Sinorhizobium fredii: one gene and its partners. Each later gene encodes a partner of the first gene's protein in a complex. Links are inferred from orthologs where the notes say so. Each region holds a gene or a part of one and is shown in the gene's direction. Other genes may lie near its edges.

Region 1 (7,586 bases):
CGCGCCACGCGGCGCTATGGTAAGCCGGAATTCGGCCTGCCCGAGACGGTCGTCGACGGCCAGCCTGTGCCGGTCCGCGAGAAGATCGTCTGGCGGGCGCCCTTCTGCAACCTCATCCATTTCGAACGGTCGCTGCCGAAGGGAAGGACGCCGGACCCGAAGGTGCTGCTCGTCGCACCCATGTCCGGCCACTACTCGACCTTGCTGCGCGGCACGGTCGAAGCGCTTCTGCCGCATTCGGACATCTACATCACGGACTGGCTGGATGCCCGCATGGTGCCGCTCAGCGAAGGCACTTTCGATCTCGACGATTACATCGACTACGTCATCCAGATCCTGCATCACCTCGGACCCGATACCCATGTGATCGGCGTCTGCCAGCCGGCCGTGCCGGTTCTCGCCGCGGTCGCTTTGATGGAGGCGGAGAACGACCCGCTCTCGCCCGCGTCGATGACGCTGATGGGTGGACCGATCGATACCCGCATCAACCCGACCGCCGTCAATCAGCTGGCCGAGCAGCGGCCGGTCGACTGGTTCCGCGACAATGTCATCATGCCGGTGCCATGGCCGCAACCGGGCTTCATGCGCATGGTCTATCCGGGCTTCCTTCAGCTTTCGGGCTTCATGTCGATGAATCTCGACCGCCATCTGGTCGCCCACAAGGAGTTCTTCGCCCATCTCGTCAAGAACGATGGCGATGCCGCCGACAAGCACCGCGACTTCTACGACGAATATCTCGCGGTCATGGATCTCACCGCGGAATTCTACCTGCAGACAGTGCAGGTGGTGTTCATGCAGCATGCCTTGCCGAAGGGAGAAATGATGCATCGCGGCAAGCGCGTCGATCCGACGGCGATCCGCAAGGTGGCGCTGCTGACGGTCGAGGGCGAGAACGACGACATTTCCGGCGTCGGCCAGACCCAGGCGGCGCAGACGATCTGCACCAACATTCCGGAGCACATGCGTCAGCACTACATGCAGCCGGACGTCGGGCACTACGGCGTCTTCAACGGCTCTCGCTTCCGCGGCGAGATCGCACCGCGCATCGTCGCCTTCCAGCGCGAGCATTCGCGCCACTCGAGGCCAGTGAAGCAGATCATCAAGGGAGGCAAATCGGCCTAGCTCCACCTGACGCGGGCTTTTCGACCGCGGCCTAAAGCATCCTGAGGCGGCGATTTGCTGCCGCAGGATCAAGGGTTTGTCCGATTCCCATCCGGCGCATCTTGCAGTCATCTCCTGCCTTTCCCACATCGTTTTCATCGGGCCGCAACGGGCGGTCCGCTGACTGCGAGGAATACTGACGATGAACCAATCTGCATTGATCCGTCCGGACTGGACGCCTGCGACCATTGCATTGATGGTGCTCGGTTTCGTGGTGTTCTGGCCGCTCGGCCTGGCGATGCTCGCTTACATCCTCTTCGGCGACAAGCTGAAGACCTTCAAGAAGGACGCCAACGACAGCGTGGACCGCATGTGCGCCGGCTTCCGCCGGAGCAATCGTGGCCATTGGGCCCACCATCGGACCGGCAATGTCGCCTTCGACGACTGGCGCGAGGCGGAACTTGCGCGTCTCGACGAGGAACGCCGCAAGCTGGACGAGATGCGCGAGGAATTCGACGCCTATGTCCGCGAGCTCCGGCGCGCCAAGGACCAGGAGGAATTCGACCGCTTCATGCGCGAGCGCAAGAACGGCCGCCCCGGCCCGGCACCAGAGACCGCCTGATTGACAGGAATGGCATCCCGGCGTTTCACATGAAACGCCGGGACTACAGCGCCGCGCGTCCTATCAGACGCCGCAAAGGTCGCTGTAGCACTTTGAATTGCTGCATGTATCCATAAATCGAGGTCGATCTAAGGACACATGCAGTAGGCAGCTGCCAGCGGACGGCGAATCGGCTAGAAAGGCCTCATGTTTCCCTCCTTCAAGCGCCGCCGCGGCAGTGAAACGCGCCCCGATATCACGCGTGACATCGAGGTGGCCGGCAAGCGTCTTCCCTTGACCATCCGCCAGAACGCACGCGCGACACGGATGACCTTGCGCATCGAGCCCGGCGGGCGCGCCCTGAAACTCACCGTTCCCGAAGGTCTGCCGGAGCGCGAGGTCAGCGCATTTCTCAGCCGCCATCAGGGCTGGCTGATGACCAAACTCGCGCGCTTCTCCGGCGAAAGCGAGCTCGAAGACGGCGGAACCATCTTCATCCGCGGCGTCGCCCATCGCATCGAGAGGACCGGCCGGATTCGCGGCCTTACAGAGCCCGTCATCGTCGACGATGAGGCGGTGTTGCGGGTCGGCGGCGCGGAGGAGCACCTGCGCCGGCGGATTGCCGACTACCTGAAGAAGGAGGCGCGCCTCGAATTGGAGCGCCTCGTCGCCGTCTATGCCGGCCGAATCGGCCGCCGCGTCCGGTCGTTGAGCCTCAAGGACACCCGCAGCCGCTGGGGCTCCTGCTCCGCCGAAGGTGACTTGAGCTTTTCCTGGCGCATTGCCATGGCGCCGCCGAAGGTGATCGCCTATCTCGCCGCCCACGAGGTCGCCCATCTTGAGGAGATGAACCACGGCCCCGATTTCTGGGCGCTGTGCGAAAGGCTCTGCGCGGATACCAACGAGGCCAGGCGCTGGCTGAAGCGCAACGGCACCATGCTGCACTCCATCGATTTCGGCTAAGTTCACGGTTGAGTTTGGCCGATGGTGACGAGAGACGGGGACTGGACGGTGCGGACAACCGCCGAAACTGAAGTAAGCCCGACTGAAAACGCCCGGCCAAAGTCTCTTAGGATGACGCGCTGCAGAGCAACGGTTTTGCTCGACTCGGACGGTATTTCGTGCAAGGTCGCTTGCCATGAAAACGGAAGTGAAAATATGTGGACTGAAGACCGCGGAGGCGGCGGAGCATGCCGTGGCGCTCGGGGCCACGCATATCGGCTTCATCTTCTTTCCCAAGAGTCCGCGCAACATCGAGCCTGACGACGCCGGCCGGGTGGCCGAACGTGTTCGCGGCCGCGCGAAGATCGTCGCCGTCACCGTGAATGCCGACAATGACGATCTCGACGAGATCGTGTCCGCGCTGAAGCCCGACATCCTGCAGCTTCACGGCTCCGAAGATCCGGACAGGGTTCTGACGATCAAGGCGATCTACGGCCTGCCGATCATGAAGGCGCTGTCGATCCGCGATGCCTCGGATCTCGAAAGGATCGATGCCTATGTCGGCATCGTCGATCGCTTCCTTCTCGATGCTAAGCCGCCGGCCGGGTCCGAACTACCCGGAGGCAATGGTGTCTCTTTCGACTGGAGGCTGCTCGACGCGCTTGACGGGAGCGTCGATTACATGCTTTCCGGTGGACTGAATGCGGAAAATATCGGCGAGGCTCTTGCGCTGACCGGCGCCAGCGCCGTCGATATATCCTCCGGGGTGGAGAGCGCCCCGGGTGTCAAGGATTTGAAGCTCATGGATGCATTTTTCGGCGGTGTCCGACGCGCCGAAGCCGTAGTGCCACGATCAGGGAGCAGGACGTGAATCAGCCGCTAAAACCGAACTCCTTCAGGGCTGGACCGGACGAGGACGGCCGGTTCGGTATTTTCGGCGGCCGTTTCGTCGCCGAGACTCTGATGCCGCTGATCCTCGACCTCCAGGACGAGTGGAACAAGGCCAAGAACGACGCGGCCTTCAAGGCCGAGCTCGATAGGCTCGGTGCTCACTATATCGGCCGGCCGAGCCCGCTCTATTTCGCCGAGCGCCTAACGGCTGAGCTCGGCGGCGCCAAGATCTATTTCAAGCGCGAGGAGCTGAACCACACCGGCTCGCACAAGATCAACAATTGCATAGGCCAGATCCTGCTCGCCAAGCGAATGGGCAAGACCCGCATCATCGCCGAGACCGGTGCCGGCCAGCACGGCGTCGCTTCGGCGACCGTCGCCGCCCGCTTCGGTCTTCCCTGCGTCGTCTACATGGGCGCCACCGACGTCGAGCGCCAGGCGCCGAACGTCTTTCGCATGAAGCTTCTCGGTGCCGAGGTGAAGCCCGTGACCGCCGGCAACGGCACGCTGAAGGACGCCATGAACGAGGCGCTGCGCGACTGGGTGACGAATGTCGACAGCACCTATTACCTGATCGGCACGGCCGCCGGCCCGCATCCCTATCCGGAGATGGTCCGCGACTTCCAGGCGGTCATCGGCCAGGAGGCGAAAGAGCAGATTCTTGCCGCCGAAGGCCGCTTGCCGGACCTCGTCATTGCGGCGGTCGGCGGCGGCTCGAACGCGATCGGCATCTTCCATCCCTTCCTCGATGACGAGGATGTTCGGATCGTCGGCGTCGAAGCGGGCGGCAAGGGACTTGATGGCGACGAGCACTGCGCCTCGATCACCGCCGGCTCGCCGGGCGTGCTGCACGGCAACCGCACCTATCTGCTGCAGGACGGCGACGGCCAGATCAAGGAAGGCCACTCCATCTCGGCGGGCCTCGATTATCCCGGCATCGGTCCGGAGCATGCCTGGCTCAACGATATCGGCCGGGTCGAATATGTGCCGATCATGGATCATGAAGCGCTCGAAGCCTTCCAGACGCTGACGCGGCTCGAAGGCATCATTCCGGCGCTCGAGCCATCGCATGCGCTGGCCGAGGTCATCAAGCGGGCGCCGACAATGGGCAAGGACGAGATCATCCTGATGAATCTCTCCGGTCGCGGCGACAAGGACATTTTCACCGTCGGCAAAATTCTGGGAATGGGGCAGTAACGAGTATGACCGCACGCATGGAGCAGAGGTTCGCCGACGTCGCGGCGGAAGGTCGCCCGGTCCTTGTCACCTATTTCATGGGCGGCGATCCCGATTTCGAAACGTCGCTGGCGATCATGCAGGCGCTGCCGAAGGCGGGCGCCGACGTGATCGAACTCGGCGTGCCCTTTTCCGATCCGATGGCCGACGGCCCGGCGATCCAGCTTGCTGGCCAGCGCGCGCTTAAAGCCGGGCAGACGCTTGCCAAGACGCTCGACCTCGCCCGCCGCTTCCGGACTGAGGATCAGCGCACCCCGATCGTGCTGATGGGCTATTACAATCCGATCTACATCTACGGCGTCGAGCGCTTCCTGGATGACGCCGTCGAGGCGGGTGTCGACGGGCTGATCGTCGTCGATCTGCCGCCGGAAATGGACGACGAGCTCTGCATCCCGGCGCTGAAGAAGGGCATCAGCTTCATCCGTCTGGCGACGCCAACGACCGACGACCGCCGTCTGCCCAAGGTTCTCGAAAACACCTCCGGTTTTGTCTATTACGTCTCGATGACCGGCATCACCGGTTCCTCTCTGCCGGATCCGTCGCTGATTGCCGGCGCGGTGGCGCGGATCAAGTCGCATACGAAGCTGCCCGTCTGCGTCGGCTTCGGCGTCAAGACCGCCGAGCATGCGCGGGTGATCGGCGCTTCCGCCGATGGTGTCGTGGTGGGGACGGCGATCGTCAACCAGATCGCCTCGAGCCTGACGGAAAGCGGTCAGGCTACCGACGCGACGGTGCCGGGTGTGGAAGCTTTGGTTCGAGGGCTTTCGGCCGGGGTGCGGGCGGCGCGCCTTGCGGCAGCCGAATAATCGCCCATATTGGCGCGCAGAAGCCGAAGGACATCTTCAGGAGTCTACTTAAGTGAACTGGATCACAAACTACGTTCGGCCGAAGATCAATTCGATGCTCGGCCGCAGGGAAGTTCCGGAGAACCTCTGGATCAAGTGCCCTGAAACCGGCGAGATGGTGTTCCATCGCGATCTCGAAGAGAACAAGTGGGTCATCCCGCAGTCTGGCCATCACATGAAGATGCCGGCAAAGGCCCGGCTGAAGGATCTCTTCGATGGCGGAATCTACGAAACCCTGCCGCAGCCGAAGGTGGCGCAGGATCCGCTGAAGTTCCGCGATTCGAAGAAATATCTCGACCGCCTGCGCGACAGCCGGGCCAAGACCGAGCTCGAGGACACGATCGTCGCCGGCCTCGGCCTCGTCCAGGGCGTCAAGCTGGTCGCCGTCGTCCATGAGTTCAACTTCATCGGCGGTTCGCTCGGCATGGCGGCCGGCGAGGCGATCATCAGGGCCTTCGAGAAGGCGATTGCCGAGAAGTGCCCGCTGGTGATGTTCCCGGCTTCCGGCGGCGCCCGCATGCAGGAAGGCATCCTGTCGCTGATGCAGCTTCCGCGCACCACGGTTGCGGTCAATCTGCTGAAGGAAGCGGGCCTACCCTATATCGTCGTGCTGACCAACCCCACCACCGGCGGTGTCACGGCATCCTATGCGATGCTGGGCGACATCCACCTGGCCGAACCGGGTGCGGAGATCGGCTTTGCCGGCAAGCGGGTGATCGAGCAGACGCTCCGCGAAAAGCTCCCGGATGGCTTCCAGACCTCGGAGTACCTCCTGGAGCACGGCATGGTCGATATGGTCGTCAAGCGCCACGACCTGCCGGCGACGCTTTCGCGCCTGCTGAAGATCCTGATGAAGAAGCCGGCGGAGGCCGCAAGGCGCGAGAGCGGCTCCCAGGTTTCGCCCTTGCCGCTCGCAGCCCGGGCCTAGGCCGCCGCACCAGCTCTGTTTGATTCTCTAGACTTGTGCGCCTTTCCGGGGCGCGCAAACGTTGCTGTAAATGTTTTGATTCGCTGCAATTCCGTTTAGGAATCATCTGGCAGCGTCAATTTTTTGAGGCAAGAACATGGCGGCGGCACAGGTCAGCGAGGCGGCGCAGGAGATTGAAAAACTTCTGGCTCTGCATCCCAAGGGATTCGACCTGTCGCTCGACAGAATCACGCGGCTGCTGGCCGCGCTTGGCAACCCGCAGGACCGCCTGCCGCCGATCATCCACGTCGCCGGCACCAACGGCAAAGGCTCCGTCACCGCGTTTTCGCGGGCGATCCTCGAGGCTGCAGGCCTCAGCGTCCATGTGCACACGTCGCCGCATCTGGTGAACTGGCACGAGAGATATCGGCTCGGCGTCAAGGGCGGCAAGGGTGCGCTCGTCAGCGACCCGGTGCTGGCCGATGCTGTCCGGCGCGTGGCGGAAGCCAATGCCGGCCAGAAGATCACCGTCTTCGAGATCCTGACGGCCGTCACCTTCTTGCTTTTCGCGGAGCATCCGGCCGATGTCGCGGTCATCGAGGTCGGCCTCGGCGGCCGCTTCGACGCGACGAATGTCATTGTCCGGCCGGCGGTCTCTGTCATCATGCCGATCTCGCTCGATCACCAGGCCTATCTCGGCGACCGGGTGGAACTGATCGCCGCCGAGAAGGCCGGAATCATGAAGCGCGGCTGCCCGGTGGTGATCGGCCATCAGGAAGAAGACGGCGTGCGCGAGGTGCTGGTCGAAACGGCCGAGCGGCTCGGCTGCCCGATGTCCGTCTACGGCCAGGATTTCATGGCGCATGAGGAATTCGGCAGGCTGATCTTTCAGGACGAGAACGGCCTTGCCGACCTGCCGCTGCCCCGCCTGCCGGGCCGGCATCAATATGCCAATGCGGCGGCGGCGATCCGCGCCGTCCGGGCGGCCGGTTTCGACGTGCCGGAGGCGGCGATCGAGAAGGGCCTGGCCGGGGTCGAATGGCCGGGCCGGCTGCAGCGTCTT
Region 2 (7,732 bases), 1.4 Mb from region 1 along the record:
GATGGTGATTTTCACCGACTGCCCGCAAGCGGGCGTATTCATCGGACCTCCCCTCGAGGTCCAGGACATTGGCATTCTTGTTTGGTCTTTGATGTGACTCAGCAGCATCGGTCAGGAGTAAAGAGGCCCCGGGACGAGATCGTTCCGGCTGCCGTCTGGCTGCTGCACCATCACCTGCGCCAAACAGGACCTTTCACATCCGGCGCAGCTTCCGACGAGTTCGACAGCCTTCCAAGCGAAGTGCCTCTGTCTGCCGTTGCCCTGCGCCGAGGAGCAGAGCTTAGATGGCAGAGAAAATGCTTATCGATGCGTCTCACTCAGAGGAGACGCGCGTCGTTGTCGTTCGCGGGAACCGCATAGAAGAATTCGATTTCGAATCGGAACATAAGAAGCAAATCCGCGGCAATATCTATCTGGCCAAGGTGACCAGAGTGGAGCCGTCGCTGCAGGCGGCCTTCGTCGATTATGGCGGCAATCGCCACGGCTTCCTGGCCTTCGCCGAAATTCACCCCGACTACTATCAGATCCCCCTCGCCGACCGTCAGGCGCTGTTGAAGGCGGAAGCCGAAGAGGCCCGCCGCGAGGACGACGTCGAGCCGGTCGAGACCGCAGACGAGCAAACCGTCGCGCCGACAAGGGACGAGGCTCCGGCTGAAGAAGCCGCCGCGGCCGAACCGGAAACGGAAGTCAAGGCAGAGGCGGAGAAGCCGAAGGCCAAGCCGAAGCGCACGCGCCGGGCGAAAGCCAAGGCCAGCGAACAAAAGGAAGAGGCGCAGGGCGACGCCGAGGCGAGTGATGAGGGCAGCAGCGGCGAAATGGCCGCGATGGTCGACGTCGACTCGATCTCCGAGGACGTCGATGCGCGCCGCCGCCGCGACGATGATGACGACGATGACGACGGCCATGACGGCGAGAAGGAAATCATCGAGTCTGTCGGCGCAGAAGATGCGATGGAAGAGGTTCCGGACCGGCAGGTCCGCAAGCCGCGAAAGCAGTACCGCATCCAGGAAGTGATCAAGCGCCGGCAGATCCTGCTCGTCCAGGTCGCGAAGGAAGAACGCGGCAACAAGGGCGCGGCGCTCACCACCTATCTTTCGCTCGCGGGCCGCTATTCGGTGCTGATGCCGAACACGGCGCGCGGCGGCGGCATCTCCCGCAAGATCACCAACTTGCAGGACCGCAAGCGCCTCAAGGAAATCGCCCGCGGTCTCGACGTGCCGCAGGGCATGGGCGTGATCCTGCGCACCGCTGGCGCCAACCGCACCAAGGTCGAGGTCAAACGCGACTTCGAATATCTGATGCGGCTGTGGGAGAACGTCCGCACGCTGACCTTGAACTCCACCGCCCCCTGCCTCGTCTATGAGGAAGGCAGCCTGATCAAGCGTTCGATCCGCGACCTCTACAACAAGGATATCAGCGAGATCATCGTCTCCGGCGAAGAGGGCTACAAGGAAGCCAAGAGCTTCATGAAGATGCTGATGCCGAGCCACGCGAAGGTCGTGCAGCCCTATCGCGACGTGCATCCGATCTTCTCGCGTTCCGGCATCGAAGCCCAGCTCGACCGCATGCTGCAGCCGCAGGTGACGCTGAAGTCGGGCGGCTATATCATCATCAACCAGACCGAGGCGCTTGTCTCGATCGACGTGAACTCCGGTCGCTCGACCCGCGAGCATTCGATCGAGGATACCGCGCTGCAGACCAACCTGGAGGCGGCCGAGGAAGTCGCGCGCCAACTGCGTCTTCGCGACCTTGCCGGCCTGGTGGTCATCGACTTCATCGACATGGAAGAAAAGCGCAACAACCGCGCCGTCGAGAAGAAGCTTAAGGACTGCCTGAAGAACGACCGGGCGCGCATCCAGGTCGGCCGCATCTCGCATTTCGGCCTGCTTGAAATGTCGCGCCAGCGCATCCGCGCCTCGGTGCTCGAAAGCACGATGCAGTCCTGCCCGCATTGCAACGGCACGGGCCACGTTCGCTCGCAGTCTTCCGTCGCGCTGCATGTGCTGCGCGGTATCGAGGAACATCTGCTAAAGAACACCACGCACGACATCGCGGTCCGCACGATCCCGGAAATCGCGCTCTACCTTCTCAATCAGAAGCGCGGCACGATCACCGACTATGAGCGGCGCTTCGGCGTCTCGATCATCATCGAGGCGGACGCGCATGTCGGCGCCCAGCACTTCGCGATCGACAGAGGCGATCCGGTCGAGAATCCGGTGAAGATCGAGCAGCTTCTGCATTTCGAGCCGGAGCCGGAAGAAGAAGAAGAAGAAGAAGACATCGTCATCGAGGAGGATCTGGACGAGGAGGAAGCGGAAGAGACCGCGGCCGAGCGTCCGGGACAGCCGAAGGCGCAGGCCTCCGACGACCAGGGCGGCCGCAAGCGCAAGCGCCGTCGCCGGCGGCGCGGCAAGGGTGCCGGCCACGGACCGGAATCGGTCGCGGCGGAAGCCGGAGACGCGCTTGATGGCGCGGCTGACGAAGGCGACGAGTCCGAGGACGAAGGCGAGGTCCAGGATGCCTTGACGGCAGACGGGGATCAGAAGCGCAAGCGTCGCCGTCGCGGCAAGCGGGGCGGCCGCCGCAACCGGCCAGAAGCCGAAGGTGAGGCCGCTCTTGCTGCAGAGTCCGATGACGAGCCGGCCGATGCCGAAGAGGCAGCGGACGCCAACGACGCCGATGCAGCTGCCGCCGCGGCCGTCGAACAGGTCGTGAATGCGGCGTCTGTCAAGGCCGAGACTCCCGCTGCCGAAGCCAAGCCGGCGAAACCGAAGCGCAGCCGCAAGAAAGCCGTGGCCGCCGAGGCACCGGCGGAAAATGCCGACACGGCGGCCGAACAGGCTGTCGAAGCGCAGCCGGATGAAACCGGTCCTGCTCAAGTCGAGGAAGCGGTTGCAGACCTGGAGGCCGGCAAGCCCGCACGGACGACGATTGCTTCCGAGCCCGTGGTCACATCGAATGTGGCCAAGGCCGACAGCAGCGAAGAAGAGGCAGCCAAGCCGAAAAAAGGCGGCTGGTGGCAGCGCCGCGGCTTCTTCTGAGAAAGCATAGGCTTACCAAGCAAAAGGCCCGGAACATTCCGGGTCTTTTTTGTTACTACATGCCTCCTTAAATCGACCTCGATTTAGGGAGGCATGCAGTAATTCAAAGTGCTACAGGGACCTTTGCGCGTCTGATAAGACGCGCGGCGCTGTAGTAGCGGTCGACGCGCCCGACCCGAAGGCGGTTATTTCAACCAATGCGCAATGCGGTCCATCGCTTCGGCCATTTCGGCGGGCGCGCCGGCATAGGAAAAACGCATGCTGCGATGCCCTTCGAGCGGATCGAAATCGAAGCCGGGCGTGGCGGCGACATTGATCTCGGCGAGCATGCGACGGGCGAAGGCCATGCTGTCGTTGGTGAAGCGGCTGACGTCGACATAGGCATAGAAGGCGCCGTCCATCGGTGAAGCGATCGAAAAGCCCATCTCCGGCAAACGCGTCAGCAGGAGGTCGCGATTGGCGGCATAGGCCCGCTTGTAACCATCCAATTCCTCATGCGCGCCGAGGGCGGCCTCCGCGGCAACCTGGGAGAGCTCCGGCGGCGAAATATAGAGGCTCTGGGCAATGCGCTCGAAGACACGCACCTGAGCCTCCGGCAGCACCATCCAGCCGATGCGCCAGCCGGTCATACAATAATATTTCGAAAACGAATTGATGACGACCGCATCGTCGGCGATCTCGAGGACCGAGGTCTCCTCGCCGGCAAAGGTCAGCCCGTGATAGATCTCGTCGGAGATGAAAGCGATCGATCGGGCGCGGCAATAGTCGGCGAGCGCCTTGAGACGCTCCCTTCCCGTGACTGTGCCGGTCGGGTTTGCAGGGCTGGCAAGAAGCACCCCCTTCAGAGGCTTGCCGGCCTGCGCCGCCGCCCGCTCCAGGCTTTCGGGCGTGAGCGTAAACCCTGTATCGGCGTTGGCTTCGATCTCGACCACGCTCAGGCCGAGCGCGGCCATGATATTGCGGTAGGCAGGATACCCGGGCCGCGCGATGGCGACGCAATCGCCCGGATCGAAGAGAGCCAGGAAGGCCAGATTGAAGCCCGCGGAGGAGCCGGTGGTGATCGCAACCCGCTGCGGATCAAGCGCGATGCCGTGGCGGCTCTGATAGTGGGCGGCGATTGCCCGCTTCAGCGAGAGGGTCCCGAGGGCGTCGGTATAGCCGAGGCGGCCGTGCTCCAGCGCCCGCCGCGCCGCCTCCAGCGCGGCCTTTGGGGCGGGATGGGCCGGCTGGCCGACCGCCATCGAGATGACGGGATGGCCGGCATCGCGGCGACGCGTCGCTTCCGCCAATACATCCATGGCATGGAACGGTTCGACGGCGCTGCGTTTCGACATCTGTGCCAATGGCTGACCCTCGCAAGTTGACTGGACGCCCGCCCTTTGCCCGATCGCTGCACGCTTCACAAGTATGGGAGCGCCGCAATTCGGCAGATTTTGCCGTTTCGTTTCGCGCCCGCGCACCCTATGCTCGCTTTCGACGGCAGGCTCGCTATCGTCGTTGTCTATGAAGATGCGTTGACGCGGCAGTGCGAAATGGGCGACAGACAGGTACGAGAAGACAACGAGGGAATGATGACGCTCAGGAAGAAGATGATTGCCGCCGGAGCGCTGATCGCGCTTGCAGCCGGCATTGCCCTGCCCCAATCCGCGGCGGCGCTCGATGCAAAGCAGAAGGAAGAGATCGGCGCCTTCATCAAGGAATATCTCATCGCCAATCCGGAAATCATGCTGGAAGTGCAGGAAGCCCTGTCCGCCAAGCAGCGCGCCAAGCAGCAGGAAGCTTCGCAAGCGGCGATCGCCAAGAACGAAAAGGCGATCTTTAATTCCGCCTACGACGTTACGCTCGGTAACCCCAAGGGCGACATCACCATCGTCGAATTCTTCGACTATAATTGCGGCTACTGCAAACGGGCGCTGTCGGACATGGACGAGATCATCGCCAACGACAAGAATGTCCGTTTTGTCTTGAAGGAACTCCCGATTCTCGGCCCCGACTCGCTTGCCGCGCACAAGGTCAGCGCCGCCTTCCGCTCGATCGCGCCGGAGAAATACGGCGACTTCCACCGCGCCCTGCTCGGCGCCGAGGAGCGGGCGACGGAGGAAACGGCGATCGCCGTTGCCGCCAAGCTCGGCGTTACCGAAGAGCAATTGCGCGACAAAATGGAAGACGATCCGAATGACGCCGCGGTGCGCGAAGCCTACATGCTCGCCAACGATCTCGGCATCACCGGCACCCCCTCCTACGTCATCGGCAACGAGGCGGTTTACGGCGCCGTCGGCGCCGCCGAAATCACCGGGAAGGTCGCCAACATGCGCGAGTGCGGCAAGACCACCTGCTGACAGCCGAAGCGGAACGCGTCACGTCGTTCAGCCTTTCCCATCCGCCTATGACTTGTGGACAAATCCCCCGGGAGACCGGGGGGCTTTCCCTCGCCGAACCATCGGTCTATAGGTAACCCTCCCATCATCGGACCGGAATCCCTTATGCCCTCGACGATTTTTGTGCTGAACGGCCCAAACCTGAATGCCCTCGGCAAGCGCGAACCAGGCATCTACGGCGGCCAGACCCTGGCCGATATCGAGGCGATGTGCAAAGCGGAGGGGAAGCTCCTGGGCTTCGACGTCGATTTCCGCCAATCCAACATCGAAGGCGTGCTGGTCGACTGGCTGCACGAGGCCGGCGAAAAGGCCGCCGGCGTCGCCATCAATCCGGCCGCCTACGGGCACACGTCGATTGCCATGCACGATGCCATTCGTGCCATCACCGTCCCCGTCGTCGAATTGCATCTTTCCAACATTCATGCGCGCGAGGAATTCCGCCACAAGTCGATGATTGCGCCGGCCGTCAAGGGCGTGATCTGCGGCTTCGGCGCGCAGAGTTACATTCTGGCGCTGCATGCGCTAAAGAACCTGACAAACACGTCGAAATAAGAAGTACACGAGGCTCATATCCCATGGCTGACAAGAAACCCGGTATCGATCAGGCGCTGATCCGCGATCTCGCCAATATCCTCAAGGATACCGACCTGACCGAGATCGAAGTGGAACAGGACGATCTGCGCATCCGCGTCTCGCGAAACGGCACGCCTGTCGCCATGCCCATGGCGGCAATGCCCAGCTATCAGCTCCCGGCGGCCGTTGCCGCTGCACCCGCGTCGATGGCTGCGCCCGTCGCAGCAGAAGGCGGCCACAATGCCAAGAATGCGGTAACCGCGCCAATGGTCGGCACGGCCTATCTCGCTCCCGCTCCCGGCGCCCGCCCGTTCATCGAAGTCGGCGCGACCGTCAAGGAAGGCCAGACGATCCTGATCATCGAGGCGATGAAGACGATGAACCAGATTCCGGCGCCGCGCTCGGGCAAGGTGACGGAAATTCTCGTGCAGGATGCCGCCCCCGTCGAATTTGGCGAACCCCTGATCGTGATCGAATAAGGCGCGTTGGCGATGATCTCGAAAATCCTCATTGCCAATCGCGGCGAAATCGCGCTCCGCGTGCTGCGCGCCTGCAAGGAGCTCGGCATCGCGACCGTCGCCGTGCATTCGACTGCAGACAGCGACGCCATGCACGTGCGGCTCGCAGACGAGAGCGTCTGCATCGGGCCGCCGCCGTCGCGCGAGAGCTATCTGAACATCCATCAGATCGTCGCCGCCTGCGAGATCACCGGCGCGGATGCGGTGCATCCCGGTTACGGCTTTCTTTCTGAGAATGCCAAGTTCGCGGATATCCTCGAAGCGCACGGCATCACCTTCATCGGCCCGACGGCGGAGCACATCCGGCTGATGGGCGACAAGATCACCGCCAAGAAGACGGCGGAAGAGCTCGGAATCCCGGTCGTTCCCGGCTCCGACGGCGAGGTGAAGCCGGAGAACGCGCTGAAAGTCGCCCGCGAGATCGGCTTTCCGGTCCTGATCAAGGCGACCGCCGGCGGCGGCGGGCGCGGCATGAAGGTCGCCAGAACCGAGGAAGACCTCGAGCACGCCGTCGCAACGGCACGTTCCGAGGCCGCAGCCGCCTTCGGCAATGACGCGGTCTATATGGAGAAGTTTCTCGGAAAGCCGCGCCATATCGAGATCCAGATCGTCGGCGACGGCGAAGGCAATGCGATCCATCTCGGCGAACGCGACTGCTCGCTGCAGCGCCGCCACCAGAAGGTCTGGGAAGAAGCCAACTCCCCGGCGCTCAACGTCGAGCAGCGCATGAAGATCGGCCAGGTCTGCGCCGACGCAATGAAGAAGATGAAGTATCGCGGCGCCGGCACGATCGAGTTTCTCTACGAGGACGGCGAGTTCTATTTCATCGAAATGAACACGCGCTTGCAGGTCGAGCATCCGATCACCGAAGCGATCACCGGCATCGACCTGGTGCATGAGCAGATCCGCGTGGCATCGGGCGCCGGCCTTTCGGTCAAGCAGGAAGACGTCGTCTTCTCCGGCCACGCCATCGAATGCCGCATCAATGCCGAGGATCCGCGCACCTTCGTTCCCTCCCCGGGTACGATCACGCATTTCCACGCGCCCGGCGGTCTCGGGGTGCGGGTCGACAGCGGCGCCTACCAGGGCTACCGCATCCCACCCTATTATGACAGCCTGATCGGCAAGCTGATCGTCCACGGCCGGACCCGCGTCGAATGCATGATGCGTCTGCGCCGCGTGCTCGACGAGTTTGTCATCGACGGAATAAAGACGACGTTGC
Region 3 (5,845 bases), 1.4 Mb from region 1 along the record:
TTCCGCCACAAGTCGATGATTGCGCCGGCCGTCAAGGGCGTGATCTGCGGCTTCGGCGCGCAGAGTTACATTCTGGCGCTGCATGCGCTAAAGAACCTGACAAACACGTCGAAATAAGAAGTACACGAGGCTCATATCCCATGGCTGACAAGAAACCCGGTATCGATCAGGCGCTGATCCGCGATCTCGCCAATATCCTCAAGGATACCGACCTGACCGAGATCGAAGTGGAACAGGACGATCTGCGCATCCGCGTCTCGCGAAACGGCACGCCTGTCGCCATGCCCATGGCGGCAATGCCCAGCTATCAGCTCCCGGCGGCCGTTGCCGCTGCACCCGCGTCGATGGCTGCGCCCGTCGCAGCAGAAGGCGGCCACAATGCCAAGAATGCGGTAACCGCGCCAATGGTCGGCACGGCCTATCTCGCTCCCGCTCCCGGCGCCCGCCCGTTCATCGAAGTCGGCGCGACCGTCAAGGAAGGCCAGACGATCCTGATCATCGAGGCGATGAAGACGATGAACCAGATTCCGGCGCCGCGCTCGGGCAAGGTGACGGAAATTCTCGTGCAGGATGCCGCCCCCGTCGAATTTGGCGAACCCCTGATCGTGATCGAATAAGGCGCGTTGGCGATGATCTCGAAAATCCTCATTGCCAATCGCGGCGAAATCGCGCTCCGCGTGCTGCGCGCCTGCAAGGAGCTCGGCATCGCGACCGTCGCCGTGCATTCGACTGCAGACAGCGACGCCATGCACGTGCGGCTCGCAGACGAGAGCGTCTGCATCGGGCCGCCGCCGTCGCGCGAGAGCTATCTGAACATCCATCAGATCGTCGCCGCCTGCGAGATCACCGGCGCGGATGCGGTGCATCCCGGTTACGGCTTTCTTTCTGAGAATGCCAAGTTCGCGGATATCCTCGAAGCGCACGGCATCACCTTCATCGGCCCGACGGCGGAGCACATCCGGCTGATGGGCGACAAGATCACCGCCAAGAAGACGGCGGAAGAGCTCGGAATCCCGGTCGTTCCCGGCTCCGACGGCGAGGTGAAGCCGGAGAACGCGCTGAAAGTCGCCCGCGAGATCGGCTTTCCGGTCCTGATCAAGGCGACCGCCGGCGGCGGCGGGCGCGGCATGAAGGTCGCCAGAACCGAGGAAGACCTCGAGCACGCCGTCGCAACGGCACGTTCCGAGGCCGCAGCCGCCTTCGGCAATGACGCGGTCTATATGGAGAAGTTTCTCGGAAAGCCGCGCCATATCGAGATCCAGATCGTCGGCGACGGCGAAGGCAATGCGATCCATCTCGGCGAACGCGACTGCTCGCTGCAGCGCCGCCACCAGAAGGTCTGGGAAGAAGCCAACTCCCCGGCGCTCAACGTCGAGCAGCGCATGAAGATCGGCCAGGTCTGCGCCGACGCAATGAAGAAGATGAAGTATCGCGGCGCCGGCACGATCGAGTTTCTCTACGAGGACGGCGAGTTCTATTTCATCGAAATGAACACGCGCTTGCAGGTCGAGCATCCGATCACCGAAGCGATCACCGGCATCGACCTGGTGCATGAGCAGATCCGCGTGGCATCGGGCGCCGGCCTTTCGGTCAAGCAGGAAGACGTCGTCTTCTCCGGCCACGCCATCGAATGCCGCATCAATGCCGAGGATCCGCGCACCTTCGTTCCCTCCCCGGGTACGATCACGCATTTCCACGCGCCCGGCGGTCTCGGGGTGCGGGTCGACAGCGGCGCCTACCAGGGCTACCGCATCCCACCCTATTATGACAGCCTGATCGGCAAGCTGATCGTCCACGGCCGGACCCGCGTCGAATGCATGATGCGTCTGCGCCGCGTGCTCGACGAGTTTGTCATCGACGGAATAAAGACGACGTTGCCGCTTTTCCAAGACCTGATAAACAATCAGGATATCGCCAACGGTGATTACGATATTCACTGGCTGGAGCATCATCTGGCCGCAACGTCCGCATAGGGTACGAGATTGAAAGGACCGCGCAGCAAACAACCGGAAATCACCCCGGACATGTTGTTGCGCGCCTATTCCATCGGCCTGTTTCCAATGGCCGATTCGGCAGACGATCCGGAGCTCTTCTGGGTCGAGCCGGAGATTCGCGGCGTCATCCCGCTGGATCGGTTTCACATCTCTCACAGTCTCGCCAAGCGAATCCGCAAGCGGCCCTTCGATATCCGCTTCGATACGGCTTTCGAATCGGTCGTCGAGGGATGCGCGCAGCCCGCGCCGGGTCGGCCGACCACGTGGATCAACGACAAGATCCGTTCCCTCTACGCGGCATTGCACCGCATGGGCTACGCCCATAGCGTCGAAGCCTGGGAGGGCGACAGGCTCGTTGGCGGCCTCTACGGTGTCTCGCTCGGGGCGGCCTTCTTCGGCGAGAGCATGTTCTCGCTACGCACCGACGCTTCGAAAATCTGCCTTGTCCATCTTGTCGAGAGGCTTCGCGCAAAGCACTTCCAGCTGCTCGACACCCAGTTTACCACCGACCATTTGAAATCCTTCGGCGCTGTGGACGTGCCGAAGGCCGAATATGACCTGCTGCTCGCCCGGGCTATCGCCTCGCCGAATCTCGAATTTTAGTCAACACGGCGGAGCAGGCGTCTTTCAGGCAAACCGACGCCCTCAGCATGCATTTGGGTAGAAGGGCGCCCTACTGCTTCGCCGCTGTATCCGGCGGAGGAACGTCGGAGTTTGGCTTGCAGGACTGGAGCCACACGTCATAGACGGGGTGCTCGACGGCGTTGAGGCCCGGGCTGTCGGCAAACATCCAGCCGGTGAAGATGCGGCGGATCTTTCGGTCGAGCGTGATCTCGTCGACATCTACGAAAGTGGTGGTCTTCGGTGCCTCCGTCTCGTCGCGGCTGTAGCAGACATGCGGGGTCACCTGCAGAGCGCCAAACTGCACCGTCTCGCCGATATAGACGTCGAAGGTGGTGATGCGGCCGGTGATCTTGTCGATGCCGGAAAAGACCGCGACGGCGTTCGAGAGGCGCGCGGCGCGCGCCGGCTCGACGGCGGAAATCAACGGCAGGGCCAGAAGAAATGCAAGGCCGATGCTTCGGGCCGTCCGGCCGATCAAATTCCGCAGACAGAAACCTGCCATTCCCGCCAATCCCCTGCGATACTGTTTTTCCTGGATAGCCCTCAGGCGCTAAACCGAAAATGTGGCTGCGCCGTGATCAATGCTCGAGAGTCGAGATCGGGGCGGCGGCCCGATTGCGACTAGGAGCGCGGTGTCCAGGCGTCGTAGTCGCCGGTCACGCGCGGGCGCAGGCCTGCATTGGCGAGCGAACCCTTCGGCCGATAGGCGTTGGGCGTGCCGGTCGGGTTCGGGCGGTGCGGCTGCTGCCATTCGCGTGCGGCGTATTTTTCGTCGGCGGGCGAAATGTCGGTGCGATGATGCATCCAGCCGTGCCAGCCTGGAGGAATGGCAGAGGCCTCGGCCGGGCCGTTATAGATCACCCAGCGCCGCGTGCGGCCCTCGGAATCCGTGCCGCCCTGATAGTAGACATTGCCGAACTCGTCTTCACCGACACGCTGGCCATGCCGCCAGGTATGGAAGCGCGTACCGATCGTCTGTCCGTTCCACCAGGTGAAAATCTGCAGCAGGAGCTTCATAGGCATTCGTCCCTTGCCGGCCGATCGAAGGGGCGGCCGGATATCCAAATCGCGTCCCCGCTTATGCCGTGCCACTCATGCCTTGTCCAGTGGCCTTGTCCAGTGATTCCACCGGCCCGGCGGTCATTTCACCGGCATATTGAAGCCGAAATGGCTGCGCTCGAAACCAAGGCGTTCATAGAAGCGATGGGCGTCGACTCGCGACGCGTTGGACGTCAGCCGCACTTTCGCGGCACCCTTTTCCCGCGCCTCGGCAATGGCGTGGCGGACCATCCGTTCACCGATACCACGGCCGCGCATATCTTCCCTGGTCTGCACGGCCTCGATCACCAGGCTGGAACTGCCGCGCCCGGGAAGCGATATCGAGAGTGCCGTCTGGAAAGTCCCGACGACCTCGCCACCGACGCAGGCGACGTAGAGCGCCTGGTGCGTCGAGGCCTTGATCCGCTCGAAAGCGGCCAGATAATCGGCAAAGGCTTCGGCGTCGATCGTGTCGCCGTGACCGCCAAGGGTGTCATTTGCAAACAGGGCAATGATCGCCGGCAGGTCTTCGCGTTCAGCTTTGCGAATCTCTGATTCCATGACCGTGCTACCCCGACATGCAGATGTTCAGATGGCGCATCAAACATGGTGAGGCGACAGCGTTGTGACAGCGCATGTGGAGCGCCGGGCACCCGGCAGATCAGGAAAGGCGCTTCTCAAGAACCAGCGCTGGCACACCGGAGTCGTCCTCTCCGCAGTTGGCCGTCTTTCCGACGTCCGAGAAGCCATGCGCCCGATAAAAGGCGAGCGCCTTCAGGTTCTCCGGCTCGACCTCCAGCCGCATGCGCTCGGCATCCGGAAAACAGGTTTCGAGTTCGGCGAACATGTCGCCGCCGATGCCCTGCCGCTGGTATTTCGGCAGGACGTAGAGCTGATGAAGAATGGCGGTCTTTGCAAGCGTCTCCGACATCGCCGCGAAGCCCATGCCGGCGATCTCCTTGCCATTGTCCGCAACGACGAATTCCCCATTCTTGTGTCGCAGCCGAGCCCTCAGGGCATCAAGCGAGTGCCACTTGGCCGTCAGTTCGTTAACCTTGTCGACGCCATAGAGGCTGTCATAGGTCGCATGCCAAGTCTCGACAAGCAGAGCGCGCACCTTCTCGAGGTCGCGCTCGCTCGCCGTGCGGACGAAGAACATCGTCACTCTTCGATGCCGAGCTTGGACTTGACGAGAGCCTGCACGGCCTGCGGGTTGGCCTTGCCGCCGGTCGCCTTCATCACCTGGCCGACGAACCAGCCGGCCAGCGACGGCTTCGCCTTGGCCTTCTCCACCTGGTCCGGGTTGGCGGCGATGATTTCATCAACCGCCTTCTCGATGGCGCCGGTGTCGGTAACCTGCTTCATGCCGCGGCTCTCGACGATTTCGGCCGGGTCGCCACCCTCGTTCCAGAGAATCTCGAAGAGATCCTTGGCGAGCTTGCCGGAGATCGTCCGCGCCTTGATGAGATCGATGATGCCGCCGAGCTGGGCCGGCGAAACCGGAGTCTCTTCAATGGCTTTGCCGGCTTTGTTCAAGGCGCCCAACAGGTCGTTGATCACCCAGTTGGCGGCAATCTTGCCGTCGCGCCCTTCGGCCACTGCCTCGAAGTAGTCGGCGATCGCCTTTTCCGAGACGAGAACCGAGGCATCATAGACCGACAGCCCGAGGTCGCGTACGAAACGTTCCTTCTTGTCGTCCGGCAGCTCCGGCAGATCGGCCTCGAGCGCCTCCACAAAGGCATCGTCGAACTCGAGCGGCAACAGATCCGGATCGGGGAAATAGCGGTAATCGTGCGCATCCTCCTTGGAGCGCATTGAGCGGGTCTCGCCCTTGTTCGGGTCGAAGAGCCGCGTCTCCTGGTCGATCGTGCCGCCATCCTCGAGAATCGCGATCTGGCGACGGGCCTCGTACTCGATCGCCTGGCCGACGAAGCGGATGGAGTTGACGTTCTTGATCTCGCAGCGCGTGCCGAACGCCTCGCCCGGGCGGCGCACCGAGACGTTGACATCGGCGCGCATGGAGCCCTCGTCCATGTTGCCGTCACAGGTGCCGAGATAGCGCACGATCGAGCGCAGCTTGGTGAGATAGGCCTTGGCCTCGTCCGACGAGCGCAGGTCCGGCTTCGAGACGATCTCCATCAGCGCCACGCCGGAGCGGTTGAGATCGACATAGGACATGGAGGGATGCT
Region 4 (7,672 bases), 3.2 Mb from region 1 along the record:
ATGGAACCATGGTGGCGCTCGTCACCTTCGTCGAACCGGTAGAGCGGGACGTGACGGTGCGCATTCCGTCCGAACGGGTCAACAAGCCGCAATGACCGATCTTTCGGAGGCCCACCTCGAAGCTTTCCTGGAAATGATGAGCGCCGAACGAGGCGCGGCGGTCAACACGCTGCAATCCTACGAACGCGATCTCAGGGATGCCAGCTCCTTCCTGCGCACCTGCGGGACGCGGCTCAATGCCGCCACGGCCGACGATCTGAGACGCTATCTCTCGCATCTTGCCGGCGAGGGCTTCAAGCCTTCCTCGCAGTCACGCCGGCTGTCGGCCCTTCGGCAATTCTACAAGTTCCTCTATGCGGAAGGGCTGCGCGGCGACGACCCTACCGGCATTCTCGACGCGCCCAAGAAGGCGCGCGCCTTGCCGAAGACGCTCAGCGTCGATGACGTCACCCGGCTGATCGGCCAGGCCGAGGCGGAGGCCGGCTCCGGCGCCGAAGACGCCTTCGCGAAGCGTCGCATGCACGCCCTCCTGGAGCTTCTTTATGCGACCGGCATGCGCGTCAGCGAGCTCGTGTCGCTGCCGGCAAGCGTGCTTGCGCAGAACGGACGCTTCCTGGTGATCCGCGGCAAGGGAAACAAGGAACGGCTCGTGCCGCTGTCGCAGGCCGCGATCCGCGCCATGCGGACCTACGGGGCCGAGTTGCGCGAAAGAGCGGCGGAAACGGAGAGCCCCTGGCTCTTCCCCTCCTTCGGCAAATCCGGTCACCTGCCGCGCCAGGTCTTTGCCCGCGACCTCAAGAGTCTCGCGGCTCGTGCCGGCATCAAGGTCGCGGCGATCTCGCCGCATGTGCTGCGCCATGCATTCGCCAGTCACCTCCTCGCCAATGGCGCCGACCTGCGCGCCGTGCAGGAACTGCTCGGCCATTCGGACATTTCGACGACACAAATCTATACGCATGTGCTTGAAGAACGGCTGCACGAGCTGGTGCAAAACCACCACCCCCTTGCCAAACAGGCGAAAAAACAGGATTAGGACCGCCGGGCAGGTTGGCTTTGCCGGACGGTCCTTGTCGCAAAACGATCGGAAACGCATCTCATGCACAACTATCTCGACTTCGAAAAACCCATCTCTGATCTCGAGGGCAAAATCCTCGAATTGAAGAAGCTTGCCGGCGAAGACGAGAGCGTGAACACTTCCGATGAGATCGCGCGGCTCGAGGGACGTGTCCGCGATGCGATGGCGGAGATCTATTCCAAGCTGTCGCCCTGGCAGAAGACTCAGGTTGCGCGCCACCCGTCCCGGCCGCATTTCCTCGACTATGCCGCGGAGCTCTTCACCGAGTTCACGCCGCTTGCCGGCGACCGAAACTATGCGAACGACGATGCGATCCAGGCGGGTCTCGCGCGGTTCCGCGGCGCGCCGGTCGCGGTGATCGGACAGGAGAAGGGCAACGACACGAAGTCGCGCATCAAGCACAATTTCGGCAGCCCGCGCCCCGAGGGCTACCGCAAGGCGGTCCGCGTCATGGAAATGGCCGACCGGTTCGGCCTGCCGCTGATTACCCTGGTCGACACCGCCGGCGCCTATCCCGGGGTCGGCGCCGAGGAGCGCGGCCAGGCCGAGGCGATCGCCCGTTCGACCGAAATGTGCCTCAACGTCAAGGTGCCGATCGTCACTGTAGTGATCGGCGAAGGCGGCTCCGGCGGAGCGATCGCGATCGCGACGGGCAACCGCGTCTATATGCTCGAGCACGCGATCTACAGCGTCATCTCGCCGGAGGGTGCGGCCTCGATCCTCTGGCGCGACTCGACGCGGGCGAAAGAAGCGGCCAGCAACATGAAGATCACCGCCGAGGACCTGAAGGCGCTCGGCGTCATCGACGGCATCATTCCCGAACCGATCGGCGGCGCCCATCGCGACGCGCAGGCCGTGATCGGCCGCACCGGCACGGTCATCGCCGATGCACTGAAGGAGCTATCCGGCCGCAATGGCGACGAACTGCGCGCCGACCGCCGTCAGAAATACCTGAACATCGGCCGCAATCTCTGAGCGGCGAGGCAGAGCGTGATCCTGACCGCCTTCCGCTTTAGCCTCGTTCAGCGCCCGGGATTAACCATTGCGATCAACTTGGCGCGCTCGACAACCGGAAATCGGGACTGTGGCCAAATCTTGGCCATATTCATGGGGTCATGAGAAACGGCCGTTCGCAGGGGGCGCCTGCACGGTTAAGATTTCGTGAAGGATAATGACTTACTGATTCGTTGACACCTCTCCCTCGCGGAAGGGGCGTGCACGGATGGAATCTGGCTAAAACGGGCTTTTGCCGATGCGTTTCAGGAATCTTTTTGTCACCGCCGTCATTGCAGCCGCGCTCGCCGGCTGCACCAACGAAACGCTCGATTCGGTCAATCTCTCCTCCGTCAAGAACAAGACCGAATACCAGCTGTCCGGCAAGATCGTCGGCAAGATGAAGGAACTGGGGATGCAGAAGACATCCCCGATCCTGTTGCGCATTTTCAAGGAAGAGGGAACGCTCGAGGTCTGGAAGGCGAATGCGTCAAGCCGCCTCCAGCTCTTGAAGAGCTATAAGATCTGTGCCTGGTCGGGCAAGCTCGGCCCCAAGGTGAAGGAAGGTGACCGTCAGGCGCCGGAGGGCTTCTATCCGCTCTATCCGCACCAGATGAACCCCAATTCGAACTATTACCTGGCGATCAATACCGGCTTCCCCAACACCTATGACAGGGCGAATGGCCGCAGCGGCACGCATCTGATGATCCACGGCGCCTGCTCGTCGTCGGGCTGCTATTCGATGACCGACGAGCAGATCATCGAGATCTTCGCGCTCGCCCGCGACGCCTTCAAGGGCGGTCAGGAGAGCGTCCAGCTTCAGGCCTTCCCCTTCCGCATGACGGCCGAGAACATGGCCCGCCACCGCGACAATCCGAACATCGAATTCTGGAAGATGCTGAAGGTCGGCTACGACCAGTTCGAAGTCACCAAACGTCCGCCGCAGGTCAATGTCTGCGAGAGGAAATACGTCTTCAATCAGCAGTCCGACGGCAGCTTCAACCCTGCCGGCCAGTGCCCCGCCATGTCGACGCCGCCGGCCTTGCAAGTGGCCATGGCGAATTTCGACAAGGACTACCAGCGCGATTATCAGAAGGCGCTGAAGAAATACGACGGCATGGTTTGGTATGAGCCGAGCGAAGCGGAGCGCAAGGCAATCGTCGCCGAGCAGCGCAAGGGCCGCGAGCTTGCCTATGCGCCGACCGGCACGTCGCTCGACGCCGGCAAGCTGATGAAGGTGAGCGATCTCGAAAAGCGGCTCGCCGAGCAGAAGGAGGCCGAAGAGGCCAAACAGGCGGCGTTGATCCAGAAGGAAGCTCTGGAGAAGGCGACGCGCGACGGCAAGGCCGTACCCGTGCCGCAGCAGAGCCCGATCGAGCGCCCGGTTCAGCAGGCGGCGCTGCAGACGGCGCCTACCCAGAAATCCTTCTGGAACCTGTTCTCGAAAAGCGAGCCCGCGGCGCCGGCACCGGCCAACCAGGCGCCCGCCGAGCAGAGCGCAGTCCAGCCGGGGGCTCAACAGGCGGCTGCGACCCAGCAGCACCCTGCCGGCACTCAGCAACAGGCAGCCACGCCGGCCGGGGCCAATCCGCAAGTGGCCACGGCCCCTGCAGCCGGCAGCGAAACGGCGCCGGCGGAACAGCCGCCGAAGAAGCGTCCGTTCTGGAAGATCTGGGGCAATTGATGCCGGACGAGCCAAGGGTGGTCTATGATTTGAGGGGGCTGAAATGCCCCCTTCCCGTTTTGAAGACGCGCAAGCGAATGGAAACGATGGCGCCCGGCGGGCTCATCGAGGTCGAGACGACCGATCCGCTGGCCGTGATCGACATTCCGCATTTCTGCAACGAGGATGGGCACCGGCTCGAGCAGGCGGCATCGACCGCCGGCGGCCATCGCTTTCTCATTCGCAAGAAGACGTGACGGCGGAGATTCCGGCGCTCTCTATTATGACGCCTGTGGGCAGGAAGGGGCAAAGCGGCTTGATCAGAACTTCACACCGGGCACGGCGAGCGGGTTGTCGGTGAGCGCCTGCGCATCCGGACGGTCGACGCGCGGCTTGCCGGTGAAGGCATCGAAGAGATCGCGCACGAAAGCCTCTTCGAGCCCCTTGGTGATCAGCACCATCCGGGTGCGCCGGTCGGCTGGGTCCGGCCAGGCGGCAAGCCGTTCAGGCGCGTGAAAGACGGACTGGACGCCGTGCAGGACCACCGGGCGCTCCGGCCGGTCCGCGACGCAAACGATCGCCTTCATACGCAACAGCTTCTCGCCATGGGCCGAGCGCAACAGGTCGACGAACATTTCGAGCGCCATCGGCTCGATCGGCCGGTCGTGAACGATGCTGAAGGAGCGGATGTCGGAGCCGTGGCGATTGACGTCGTGGTGGTGGTGATCGTGCCCATGATCATGGCCGTGGTGATGGTCATGATCGTCACTTCCATCGAGCTCGTCCTGCAGCCAGCGGCCGACATCGGCAACTTTGGTGGATGGATCGTAGAGCCCGCAGGCGAACAGGTCGGCCCGCCCCGCCTCTTGCCCGTCGCCGTCGAAGATTGGCGCGCGCGGATTGAGGTCCTTCAGAAGGTCAGCCAGCGCGTCGAGCTGTTCCTTACCGGAAAGCCCCGTCTTGCTGATCACCAGCCGGTCGGCCACGGCGACCTGCTTCAGCGCCTCGATGTGCTTTGCGATCGTCTGGGCCCCATTCACCGCATCGACGACAGTCACTACGCCGTCGAGGCGGAAGTTCTGGGCGATCACCGGATTGCCGAGCACCGACTGCAGCACCGGCGCCGGGTCGGCCAGGCCGGTCGTCTCGATGACGACGCGCTTCAGCGGCTTGATCCGCCCGGTCTGCATTCGGTCCATCAGGTCGGCGAGCGTGTCGACCAGTTCACCGCGGACCGTACAGCACAGGCAGCCGTCGGAAAGCTCGATCACCCCGTCGCTCGACGCCTCGACAAGCAGGTGATCGATCGAGACATCGCCGAATTCGTTGATGATCACGGCGGTGTCGGCAAGCGCCGGATCCTTCAGCAAGCGGTTCAGAAGGGTCGTCTTGCCCGCACCGAGGAAGCCGGTGAGGATCGACACCGGCACGACCGGCAGTGGACCGTTCATGGAAAGAACTCCGTCATAGACCTTGGCGGCGTCCGGGCGGAAACCGCAATCGCATTCCCATCGCGCTCAGAAGCTGGGGCGCGGCACCGGAACCGGGACGTTGGCGAGCTCGGCGACATCACCCTGCCCGGCGACATCGCTGCCTGCCTTGGCGGTCTTGTCGCCGCTGCCCGGAATAAGCCCGGCGAAGGCCAGCTTCAGCGGACGGTTGATCTCGTGGATATAGGGCGACAGCAGCTTCTGCCGGCCGCCCTCGTCGCGGCCTTCGCTACGGACCTTCGCCGCCTGCTTGGAGCAGATCTCCTTGCTGACGTCCGAAACCACTTCACGGCCTTCGCCGTAAGGCGCGATGGCGGTCAGCGACGGTTTTCCGGCCGCAGGGGTCGTCAGCGCCATCTGAAGAAGCCGGGCCGACTCGTCGGCGCGGGCGCCGAGGCTATCCTCGCCGAGCACGACCGATATGACGCTGCGACCAGAACGGCTCGCCGACGATACTTGGTTGAAGCCCGACGCGCAGATGAAGCCGGTCTTCATGCCGTCGGCCCCTTCGAAGCGGCCGATCAGCATATTGTAGTTTGCATAGTCCTTCTTGCCGGTGGTGAAGCCTTCCAGCGAGAAATAGGAGGCATATTGCGGAAACTCGCGCTTCAGCGTGATGGCCAGAACGGCAAGGTCACGCGCGGTCGTGTATTGGCCCTGCCCCGGCAAGCCGTTGGCATTGATGAAATGCGACGAGGTCATGCCGATCCGCCGCGCTTCCGCGTTCATGCGGTCGATGAAAGCCTGCTCCGTTCCGCCGACCGTTTCCGCAATCGCCACGGCGACGTCATTAGCGGATTTGACGAGCATCATCTTCAACGCGCTGTCGAGCGTCATCGCCTGCCCGGGCTTGTAGAACATCTTGCTCGGCGGCTCGGCCGCCGCGTTCTTCGTCATCACCACCGGGCTTTCCAGCGTCAGCTGTCCCGCCTGGATTGCCCGAAACGTCGTATAGGCCGTCATCAGCTTGGTCAGCGACGCCGGGTACCATTTCTGGAAGATGTCCTGATGCTCGTAGACCTTGAGAGTTGCGACGTCGACAACGAGCCGCGGATTGGCCGACGCCGGAAGCGCCGCCGCCAATGCCGCACAAACACCGGCAAAAACGCCCATCGCGCCTGCCCTGTTGCGCATCAGAAGTCGAACTGTCACCACTATCTTAACCTCGAATTTCCGCAGTTGCCTCGTATCGTCCGGCTATTTAGCCTATATGGCAAGGAGATGGCAAAGCCCATTCACCTCGCCGTCAGGCCACCACCGAACAGACCCACAGGGAAGCATCATGCCGATATTGAACCGCGCTGCCGAACTCCAGAACGAAGTGACCGAATGGCGGCGCCATCTGCACATGAACCCGGAGCTCCTGTTCGCGGTGGAAAATACGGCAGCCTTCGTCGAAAGGAAACTGAAGGAATTCGGCGTTGACGAGATCGTGACCGGCCTCGGCCGGACGGGCGTCGTAGGGCTTATCCGCGGCAATCTCGGCCCCGGCCGCACCATCGGCCTCAGGGCCGACATGGACGCCCTGCCGATCACCGAGACGAGCGGCAAGGCCTGGTCGTCGACGACCCCCGGCAAGATGCATGCCTGCGGCCACGACGGCCACACCGCCATGCTGCTTGGTGCAGCGAAATATCTCGCCGAGACGCGCAACTTCGCCGGCAGCGTCGCCGTCATCTTCCAGCCGGCCGAGGAAGGCGGCGGCGGCGGCAACGAGATGGTCAAGGACGGCATGATGGAACGCTTTGCCATCGAGGAGGTCTATGGCATGCACAATATGCCGGGCATGCCGGTCGGTCATTTCGGAAGTCGCGTCGGGCCGATCATGGCCTCGACCGACGAGTTCACCATCACCATCAAGGGGCGCGGCGGCCATGCGGCGCAGCCGCACAAGACCATCGATCCGATCGCCATCGGCGCGCAGATCGTCAATGCGCTGCAGACGATCGCCTCGCGCACCGTCGACCCGCTTGCCTCCATCGTCGTTTCCGTCACCAAGTTCAATGCCGGCTTCGCCCACAACGTCATTCCGGAACAGGCGGTCCTGGCCGGCACGGTGCGCGCGCTGACGCCCGAGGTGCGCGACACCGGCGAGACGCGCATCCGCCAGATCGCCGAAAGCATTGCCGGCGCCTATGGCGCGACGGTCGACGTCTGGTACGGCCGCAACTATCCTGTCACCGTCAACCATGCCGAAGAGACCGGCCACGCGCTTGCCGCCGCCGCAACGGTCGCCGGCCAAGGCAACGTCAATGCCGCGCTCGATCCGATGATGGGCGGCGAGGACTTCTCCTACATGCTACTTGCCCGGCCCGGCGCCTTCGTCTTCATCGGCAACGGCGATTCCGCCGGTCTCCACCATCCCGCCTACGACTTCAACGACGAAGTGATCCCGCACGGGATTACCTATTGGGTGAAGCTCGCCGAAGCGCGGCTCGCCGCCTGATAGAT

Evidence for each region.
Region 2: the proteins of accD (region 1) and accB are in contact, whole or in part, in a solved structure (PDB 8UXZ), measured with the Escherichia coli proteins. The link is inferred for Sinorhizobium fredii from one-to-one orthologs.
Region 3: the proteins of accD (region 1) and accC are in contact, whole or in part, in a solved structure (PDB 8UXZ), measured with the Escherichia coli proteins. The link is inferred for Sinorhizobium fredii from one-to-one orthologs.
Region 4: the proteins of accD (region 1) and NXT3_RS16120 are in contact, whole or in part, in a solved structure (PDB 8UXZ), measured with the Escherichia coli proteins. The link is inferred for Sinorhizobium fredii from one-to-one orthologs.

What each region holds. Positions count from the first base shown.
Region 1 is NZ_CP024307.1:24,234-31,819, forward strand. What follows is about bases 4,645-7,586. They hold accD (acetyl-CoA carboxylase, carboxyltransferase subunit beta), read left to right. Parts: upstream 4,645-5,629; coding sequence 5,630-6,544; downstream 6,545-7,586. Other genes in these bases: trpB (tryptophan synthase subunit beta), read left to right, coding at 4,645-4,732; trpA (tryptophan synthase subunit alpha), read left to right, coding at 4,738-5,577; NXT3_RS00160 (bifunctional folylpolyglutamate synthase/dihydrofolate synthase), read left to right, coding at 6,681-7,586. Outside these bases: phaZ (polyhydroxyalkanoate depolymerase), read left to right, coding at 1-1,122; NXT3_RS00130 (DUF2852 domain-containing protein), read left to right, coding at 1,304-1,723; NXT3_RS00135 (M48 family metallopeptidase), read left to right, coding at 1,910-2,665; NXT3_RS00140 (phosphoribosylanthranilate isomerase), read left to right, coding at 2,841-3,515; more of trpB, read left to right, coding at 3,512-4,644.
Region 2 is NZ_CP024307.1:1,452,320-1,460,051, reverse strand. What follows is about bases 4,911-7,732. They hold accB (acetyl-CoA carboxylase biotin carboxyl carrier protein), read left to right. Parts: upstream 4,911-5,994; coding sequence 5,995-6,471; downstream 6,472-7,732. Other genes in these bases: accC (acetyl-CoA carboxylase biotin carboxylase subunit), read left to right, coding at 6,484-7,732; aroQ (type II 3-dehydroquinate dehydratase), read left to right, coding at 5,525-5,971; NXT3_RS07010 (DsbA family protein), read left to right, coding at 4,911-5,380. Outside these bases: NXT3_RS07020 (Rne/Rng family ribonuclease), read left to right, coding at 285-3,041; NXT3_RS07015 (pyridoxal phosphate-dependent aminotransferase), read right to left, coding at 3,227-4,384; more of NXT3_RS07010, read left to right, coding at 4,613-4,910. UniProt on the Escherichia coli protein: This protein is a component of the acetyl coenzyme A carboxylase complex; first, biotin carboxylase catalyzes the carboxylation of the carrier protein and then the transcarboxylase transfers the carboxyl group to form malonyl-CoA.
Region 3 is NZ_CP024307.1:1,448,353-1,454,197, reverse strand. Bases 1-2,801 are described here. They hold accC (acetyl-CoA carboxylase biotin carboxylase subunit), read left to right. Parts: upstream 1-629; coding sequence 630-1,973; downstream 1,974-2,801. Other genes in these bases: NXT3_RS06985 (DUF2155 domain-containing protein), read right to left, coding at 2,668-2,801; aat (leucyl/phenylalanyl-tRNA--protein transferase), read left to right, coding at 1,983-2,597; accB (acetyl-CoA carboxylase biotin carboxyl carrier protein), read left to right, coding at 141-617; aroQ (type II 3-dehydroquinate dehydratase), read left to right, coding at 1-117. Also shown: more of NXT3_RS06985, read right to left, coding at 2,802-3,120; NXT3_RS06980 (NADH:ubiquinone oxidoreductase subunit NDUFA12), read right to left, coding at 3,240-3,635; NXT3_RS06975 (GNAT family N-acetyltransferase), read right to left, coding at 3,759-4,217; NXT3_RS06970 (GNAT family N-acetyltransferase), read right to left, coding at 4,318-4,815; Asp-tRNA(Asn)/Glu-tRNA(Gln) amidotransferase subunit GatB, read right to left, coding at 4,818-5,845. UniProt on the Escherichia coli protein: This protein is a component of the acetyl coenzyme A carboxylase complex; first, biotin carboxylase catalyzes the carboxylation of the carrier protein and then the transcarboxylase transfers the carboxyl group to form malonyl-CoA.
Region 4 is NZ_CP024307.1:3,273,769-3,281,440, forward strand. The notes cover bases 183-3,073. They hold NXT3_RS16120 (acetyl-CoA carboxylase carboxyltransferase subunit alpha), read left to right. Parts: upstream 183-1,096; coding sequence 1,097-2,050; downstream 2,051-3,073. Other genes in these bases: xerD (site-specific tyrosine recombinase XerD), read left to right, coding at 183-1,033; NXT3_RS16125 (L,D-transpeptidase family protein), read left to right, coding at 2,328-3,073. Outside these bases: NXT3_RS16110 (hypothetical protein), read left to right, coding at 1-95; more of xerD, read left to right, coding at 92-182; more of NXT3_RS16125, read left to right, coding at 3,074-3,752; NXT3_RS16130 (sulfurtransferase TusA family protein), read left to right, coding at 3,752-3,988; NXT3_RS16135 (CobW family GTP-binding protein), read right to left, coding at 4,052-5,182; NXT3_RS16140 (D-alanyl-D-alanine carboxypeptidase family protein), read right to left, coding at 5,249-6,334; NXT3_RS16145 (M20 aminoacylase family protein), read left to right, coding at 6,504-7,667. UniProt on the Escherichia coli protein: Component of the acetyl coenzyme A carboxylase (ACC) complex. First, biotin carboxylase catalyzes the carboxylation of biotin on its carrier protein (BCCP) and then the CO(2) group is transferred by the carboxyltransferase to acetyl-CoA to form malonyl-CoA.